DNA from 2 places in the Paenibacillus sp. YAF4_2 genome. Region 1 is predicted to be linked to the other one. Evidence: riboswitches for the same ligand, from Rfam matches in the RefSeq annotation. Region 1 holds a riboswitch; the other holds the start of a gene.
What was found. Region 1 has a riboswitch for ZMP and ZTP ahead of rpiB (ribose 5-phosphate isomerase B). Riboswitches for the same ligand answer to the same signal wherever they lie in the genome.

Region 1 (3,979 bases):
AGCTTGCCGGAAGCCTGATGAAGCAGCTGTGGCCCGGGCCTTTGACGCTTGTTCTGCCGGTGCGTCCTGAAGCGGTGTCACCTCTTGTAACAGCAGGGCTTTCTACTGTTGGTGTACGAATGCCGGATCATCCGGCCGCGCTTGCGCTCATACAGCAGTCCGACTGTCCAGTTGCCGCACCAAGTGCCAATCGTTCGGGCCGCCCAAGTCCTACACTCGCAGAGCATGTGCTGGAGGATCTCGGTGGTAAAATAAGCGGAGTTGTAGATGGCGGAGCGACGGGGGTTGGACTGGAGTCAACAGTGATTGAGCTGCCGGATTCGAATACGATTCGTATCCTTCGTCCAGGCGGCATTACCGCAGAACAACTGCAGAGCGCTGCTCCGGAAGCAGTCATTGATGCTCCAGCTTCAACCAAGTCTGAAGTAACCGAAGCGCCGCGGTCGCCAGGTATGAAATATACGCATTATGCTCCGCAGGGTGATCTTGTGATCGTTCAGGGGGATCCAGCTAAGGCAGTACGTTACATTCAGCAGCAGCTAAATGAAGTAAGAACATCGCAACTCAAGACAGGTGTCCTTACTTTCGATGAAAGAACGGCTGCCTTTGATGCGGATCTCGTGTTGACTTACGGAAGCGAGCAGCGTTTGGAACAGGCGGCGCACCGGCTTTATGCCGCACTTCGCCAGTTTGATGCCGAAGGCGTGCAGCGTATTTGGGCGGAAGGCTGCTCTGAGGAAGGGATAGGCCTTGCTCTTATGAACCGTCTAGCGAAAGCTGCCGGGCATCAAATCGTCCGGTTATAGAGTAGTATGTTTGTCCCCTTGTCCGCATATCTTGGTTAAAGAATGGATGTGGACATGGGGGCGATAGCGTGACAGATGCAACTTTACATGCCGGACAATTCGCGACACTGCTCATAATGGCGGTTGCGCTAGGCATGGATGCATTTTCGTTAGGGATTGGAATTGGACTTAAAGGTATTCGTCTTCGTGATGTGCTGCGGCTAAGTGCGATCATTGCACTGTTCCATGTCATCATGCCGCTGGCAGGGATGTACGCCGGGCATTTCGTCAGTGGTCTGCTTGGCGATGTGGCTACAATGGCGGCAGGAGTTTTGTTGCTGCTTTTGGGCGGGCATATGATTTATAGTGCGCTTAGGGGAGAAGCTGTTCAATCGATCGACTACCGTTCCTCGATTGGAACGTTTTTATTCGCGTTTAGCGTTAGTATCGATTCCTTTTCTGTTGGTGTAACACTTGGTATGTTTGCGGCAGATATCGTGCTGACTGTACTGCTGTTTGGTTTTTTTGGCGGATTAATGTCCGTGTGTGGCCTCCTGCTTGGGCGCAGGGTGAGCCAAAACCTCGGTGGGTATGGCGAAGCGCTTGGCGGGGCGATCTTATTGATATTTGGATTGTTATTTATACTATAAAAATGAGACAGATTAGCGGCACAGAAAGGGGAATGCAGCATGACACGCATCTTGTTTGTTTGTACCGGCAATACATGCCGATCCCCGATGGCAGAAGCTATGCTGAGAGCAATGGCAAAGCAGCAGGGCATTCCGCTTGAGGTTCGTTCTGCGGGGGTGTCAACAATTGACGGACTGCCGATCTCGGCCCATGCGGCTACAACGCTGCGAGGCAAAGCAGTAGAGCCTCAGGGTTCTTCACGGGCGCTTAGCGGTGAGATTGTCGCTTGGTCTGACCTGATTCTGACCATGACATCGGGGCATAAACGAAATCTGATTAACTGGTTTCCTGAGGCGGTGGATAAAGCCTATACGCTGAAGGAATATGTCAATCAAGATACGGATGTACAGGCGGATATTGAGGAGCTTGAGCGTCTGTTTACTGAGATGCATATGAAGCAGGTGTTGGGCCAGCAGCTGTCTACTGCAGAGCGGACACGGCTCCTTGAGCTTGAACGCCGTATTCCTAGCTTCGATATTGCCGATCCTTTCGGTGGTACACTCAGCATGTATGAAAGCTGTGCTTCAGAGATTGAAGAGAGCCTGAAAACCCTGCTGAGGATGCTCAAAAAGGGATGAAATTCCATGCTGAAATTAGGCTGAAATTAGCCATTTAAGCGATTGATTTCTAACGATGAATCGGCTATCATGGAGGTAACAAAGACGGTTTCCGATGTAACTGGCGACGGAAGTGGGTAACCACGGTGGAGCATCGGAACATACGGCCGGTCGCCTGGGCAAAGAGCAGCATGCTATTAAGCATGTCATGCTCTTTTTTTCGTCTTTTCTGCGGAATTTAGGTATAATAAGTCCGTATGATTCGACAAACAGATACTTATTTTGCTAAGGATGCTGCAAAATAACAGGAGGGTTTACGTTGAAAATTGCAATTGGTGCAGATCATGCGGGTTACCGGTTGAAAGATGAAATCGTTCCGTTCCTTTTATCGCAAGGACATGAGATTGAAGATTTGGGCTGTGACTGCAATCAATCTGTGGATTATCCCGATTATGCACTGCCGGTAGCGGATAAAGTAGCAAGTGGTCAGGCTGACCGCGGCATTCTTATTTGCGGTACAGGCATTGGAATGTCGATTGCGGCTAATAAAGTGCCAGGTATCCGATGCGCTTTGGTGCATGACATGTTCTCGGCGCAGGCAACTCGCGAGCATAATGATACGAATGTACTTGCTATGGGCGAACGCATTATCGGCCCAGGCCTTGCACAGGAAATTGTCCGCATCTGGCTGGAAACGCCATTCTCCAATGGTGACCGTCATGCAGGACGTGTTCAGAAAGTGAAGCAAATCGAGCAGCAATATACTGTACATCCTTAAGATCGAAACGATATAGAAGGAGCGGTGCAGCATGAGCAATCACGAGGAATTAGCTTCAATTGCAAGTGATGTGGAGACGATTGTTCGGGAACTTGCTTCAGCCGGAGGGCTGAAGGCCGGACAACTGCTTGTTATCGGCACCAGTACAAGTGAAGTACTGGGCCACCGTATCGGTACATCCGGAACGCTGGCGACAGCCGCACAGATCTATGCGGGAGTTGAAGCGGTTCGGAGCGAGATTGGATTTTACCCTGTATATCAATGCTGTGAGCATTTGAATCGGGCACTTGTTCTATCTCGTGAGGCCGCAGACAAATTTGGTCTGGACGAGGTTGCGGCGATACCTGTTCGGAAAGCGGGCGGCTCGATGGCAGCCTATGCTTACCGACAATTGCCGGAAGCCTGCCTGGTTGAAACGGTGCAAGCACATGCCGGAATCGATATCGGTGACACCTTCATCGGCATGCATCTCCGCCGGGTTGCCGTGCCAGTCCGACCTTCGATCAGGTCGATTGGTGCAGCTCATGTGACGATGGCTTTTACAAGGCCTAAGCTCATTGGCGGAGCCCGTGCAGTGTACACTTTGGAAGACAGCGGCCTGGCGCCAGAGCAGACGTCAGGATCATGCGATTAAAATATTAGGAGGCTTTTCACAATGACAATGGAAAACTTACGTAACCAAGATCCTGAAGTATTAAAGGCAATGGGCCTTGAACTGCAGCGCCAACGCGATAACATCGAGCTGATCGCATCCGAGAACATCGTTAGCGAAGCGGTTATCGAAGCATTGGGTTCAGTACTGACGAATAAATATGCAGAAGGCTACCCAGGCAAACGTTTCTACGGCGGCTGCGAGCATGTTGACATTGTGGAAGATATCGCACGTGATCGTGCAAAAGAAATTTTCGGTGCTGAGCATGCGAACGTACAACCACACTCCGGCGCACAAGCAAACATGGCTGTATACCTGGCTGTTCTGAAGCCTGGTGATACGGTTCTTGGTATGAACCTGGCACATGGCGGCCACTTGACACACGGCAGCCCGGTTAACGCTTCCGGTCTTCTTTATAACTTTGTCGCTTATGGCGTTGACGAAGAAACATTCACAATCAACTATGATGAAGTACGTAAAGCGGCATTCAAACACCGTCCTCGCTTGATCGTAGCTG
Region 2 (3,979 bases), on a different contig from region 1:
GTCATGCACTTGAAACTTATTTATTCGGAGTGAAAGATGGGGAAGCTTTCCCGATAACCATAGCAATGAATCCGGAAGAGCAGCCCCTAACTCATATCGGTAAACATCCGAATTATCCTCTTCAGGTAACGAGTGGTGATCTAGAGATCATTGGCGGCGAAGGTGGAGGGCGTGAATTTGTGGATGTGTATCATTTCAGTTACGATTCGGAGAAGCATGCATTGATTCTGCAAAAGACCGATCAAGTAAATGGAAATGATCTGAGGAATGAACTCTTGAAACCACAAAATGACATAGTTCCTTACAAGGGTGTTAGAAAACATGCATGAAAAAGATGAGACACGGCCTATCGAGGAAAAAACAGAATCTACGGTAACTTCATTTAATGATGTCACCGATCACTATCAGAAGATAATGGGCGTTCCTACCCAAAGAGCAGATTTAAACAGTATGCCAAAGGTTCTGCGTTGGTTTGCGTATTTCTTCTACACCGTCTTGATCCTAGGTGCTTTGTTATTCCTCATATCCTGGTTGATTCAATAATGAAAGGAGCAAACATGAAACACTTCATTATCACAGGGACTTCTAGAGGAATTGGGGAAGCTATCGCTTATCAACTGCGTTCATCAGGTCATTTTCTACATTGTATCTCTCGAGAGAGGAATACAACTCTAATAAGCAATAGCGAGAATATGGCTTATTATGAGTTCGATCTGGGTCAAACCGATGCGATTGAAACCCTAATGGAGAGGATATTCAGTCAAATTGATCAGTCCCAAGTAGAAGGGCTTTATCTCATCAACAACGCTTCGATGATCGTGCCAGTGGCCCCAATAGATGCAGCAGATATCAGTGAAATAACACGTAATATACAGGTGAATCTGATCGCTCCAATTCTTCTAACCTCTCTTTTTATTAAATATACAAGGGAATTAGCTGCTGAGAAGAGGGTTCTTAATATCTCTTCTGCATCTGCAAAAAATCTTCATCCAGGGATGAGTTTGTACTCTGCGGCTAAGGCTGGATTAGATGTTTTCACCCAATGTGTGGCGCTTGAACAAAATAACTCAAATGCTCCAGTTAAGATTGTATCCATCTGGCCAGGTATGATTGACACCAGCTTGCAAAGTGAAGCTAGAAGCATGGATCGAGCTATGCTCCCGACAGTAGAGTTGTTTAATCAAGTCATGGAATCAGGAATGCTAACTACACCTGAAGAAACGGCGAAACAGATCGTTGCATTTTTGTTTAAAGAAGATATAGAGCATGGAGAAGTTGTCGACATCTACGATTATTCAACATGACATAAGAATTACAGCTAGCTATTGAATTACGGAATAGTTTCTGGCAAAATGAAATCAAACGTTCAGTATGTGTAACTGGCGAGACGTGGAGTACCACGGTGGAGCACATACTTCATATGGCCGTTCGCCTGGGCAGAGGTAAGGAGATTTCTCCTTGCCTCTTTCTGTTTTTTTATAACAAGTGGAGAGGATGACAGCTAATGAATTCAAGTCCATTATTGCTTGACGGAAACCGGGTTGCCACAGATATTAAGAACCAATTAGTTAATCGTGTATCTAAGCTCAGTGAGAGAGGTATCGTTCCGTGTCTGGCAACGATCCTTGTAGGTGATGATCCCTCCTCAGCAACGTACGTGCGGATGAAAGGGAATGCATGCTCAAGGATCGGTATCCGATCTATTCGGATCGAACTTCCTGAAGAAACAACTACGGAACAATTGATACAAGCAATCAAGCAGCTAAATGATGATCAATCCGTTCATGGCATACTTTTGCAGCATCCAGTTCCACATCAGATCGACGAGCGAGCGGCGTTTGAAGCTATTTCTATAGACAAAGATGTAGACGGAGTAACAATGCAAGGCTTTGCTCAAAATGCGTTTGGTATTGCAGCATTCCCTTCCTGTACACCAGCAGCAATTATGGAAATTCTGGCATACTACGAGCTGCCTGTGGCAGGCAAGCATGCCGTCGTAATCGGCCGAAGCCCCATTTTAGGAAAACCAGTCTCAGCTATGCTTTTAAACAAAGATGCTACAGTAACAACATGCCATTCCAGAACGACAGACTTGGAACAACATGTCCGATCTGCGGACATTGTTGTAGCTGCCGTAGGTAAGCCTAAATTTGTTCAAGGGGATTGGGTCAAGCCTGGTGCAGTTGTATTGGATGCCGGTTATAATCCAGGTAACGTGGGGGATGTTGACTTTGAGGCATGTACACCTCATGTATCTGCTATCACACCAGTTCCTGCTGGAGTAGGGCCAGTGACCATCGCCATGTTGTTGAAGCATACTGTTGAGGCTGCGGAGAGAAGCAAACGGTTATAAACTCCAAAGGGCTATACCTTTAGTCATTAAACTGACGATGGTATAGCTCTTTTTTTTCGAATATCACTTGGACGGAGCCGCGATAAGGCCCTCGCAGGGTCTTATGATCACTAAATTCACAAAACTACCACTGCTTAAGACCCTCGTGGGGTCTTATAGAACCTTCGAGTGGACAGGGCAGCTTGTTATTTCACCAATATTAAGAAAATAAGACCCTCACAGGGTCTTATGATTATTAGTTTCGCATAATGAGCACAGTATAAGACCCCAGCAGGGTCTTATTGGACGAAACTTGTTTTGCCAAGATAGACTTTGATGCGCCACAATTGTTTTAGTAATTGAATGATATGGTAGAATTTCCTAATAAGCGAATGTCTTGAGAGGAGCTTGCTTATAATGCGGTTGACTATATGTTTGTTCTTTATTTTACTCGTTATATCTGGGTGTACTAATAGAAGTCAAAATACAGTGACTGAGATCAAATCTGAAACAACTTCCGAGCAGACACAAAAAACGAAAGAAAACAAAATCACTTTGACCCCAATTGATGTGTTTGCAGGGGATGCGGGGAAATTCAAGCCTTTCCTTGGTACAATGTCAGGGGCTTTCAAATTATCCTATGAAGGAAGTAAGCCAAACGTATGGTTGGATCTGGACGTTTGGGAGAGTGGAAAGAAGGCAGCGACGAAGGGTTCGATAGGTCAATTGTTTTACAGTACGGAGGAGAATCCGAGCAGCGGTGAAGTCGAAGTTATTATGTCGGTTGAAACGGTACCCATTGAGGGAAATGATAATATAAGACTGATTAAAGTGGCTGCAGGTTCAGGACTTTATACGACGACGATCCCTTGGAATAAAAAGCTGACTTTGCAGGGATTGCTTCAGAATAATGAGGAGCAATCGTTTACTTACGATCAGTCTATTTATGCCTTTGGAGTACAGGCTACTAGTGCAAACAGCATGATAACAGCAGAACCTACGGCTGAATCGTTAAGTAAGGCGGAGTGGGCTCTCGTATTTACGGTACGGTTTGAGAAGGAATAGGAACTCCCTTCAGCAAGTTCACGGTTTATCAGAATCTTTGAAGTACCCCATCAATTACTCCCTATAATGCCGCTATTGGCTAGATGGTATGATGAATTAAATCATCAAGGGAGTGAATTGAGTTGGTCATGTACACTGTCGCGCAGCTTGAGAAACTAGTTAAGGCAATACCAGATAAGCTCATAGCATGGCCTGAAGTAAAGATGCTAACTCCGCGTGCCATCGGAAAGTGGTCTAACCTTCAAATTCTTGGTCATCTCTGTGATTCGGCTATTAATAATCTGACAAGAATAATTCAAGCTCAGTCCGCTTCAGAGCCCTTCGTCATAAACCCGTACAATCAAGATAAATGGGTAGAAGCGCAGCGGTATACGGATGCTTCTGTAGAAGAAATCGTCACCCTATGGGAAAGTTTAAATGGTGCGATGTTACGAGTCATTACGGCAATGCCAGAGGATCTGATTAAGTCAAAAGAAATCAGGCTTACAAGTGGAGAACAGCACACTCTGGAATGGCTCTTTAACGATTATTTGGAGCATATGAAGCATCACCTGCATCAAATCTCCCCAGAACTATTGGAAG

Region 2: linked by a shared signal. The riboswitch ahead of AB4Y93_RS01690 (bifunctional 5,10-methylenetetrahydrofolate dehydrogenase/5,10-methenyltetrahydrofolate cyclohydrolase) and the one ahead of rpiB (ribose 5-phosphate isomerase B) in region 1 are both predicted to bind ZMP and ZTP.

Annotation. Positions count from the first base shown of each region.
Region 1 covers NZ_JBFRCT010000011.1:134,517-138,495, reverse strand. Annotated here, with positions in the region: gene AB4Y93_RS23780 (L-threonylcarbamoyladenylate synthase) at 1-806, shown strand, start outside; gene AB4Y93_RS23775 (manganese efflux pump MntP) at 923-1,435, shown strand; gene AB4Y93_RS23770 (low molecular weight protein arginine phosphatase) at 1,475-2,053, shown strand; ZMP/ZTP riboswitch at 2,140-2,220, shown strand; gene rpiB (ribose 5-phosphate isomerase B) at 2,352-2,810, shown strand; gene AB4Y93_RS23760 (TIGR01440 family protein) at 2,842-3,444, shown strand; gene glyA (serine hydroxymethyltransferase) at 3,472-3,979, shown strand, end outside.
Region 2 covers NZ_JBFRCT010000001.1:346,043-350,021, forward strand. Annotated here, with positions in the region: gene AB4Y93_RS01675 (hypothetical protein) at 1-329, shown strand, start outside; gene AB4Y93_RS01680 (hypothetical protein) at 322-543, shown strand; gene AB4Y93_RS01685 ((S)-benzoin forming benzil reductase) at 558-1,304, shown strand; ZMP/ZTP riboswitch at 1,366-1,445, shown strand; gene AB4Y93_RS01690 (bifunctional 5,10-methylenetetrahydrofolate dehydrogenase/5,10-methenyltetrahydrofolate cyclohydrolase) at 1,505-2,353, shown strand; gene AB4Y93_RS01695 (hypothetical protein) at 2,822-3,397, shown strand; gene AB4Y93_RS01700 (DinB family protein) at 3,526-3,979, shown strand, end outside.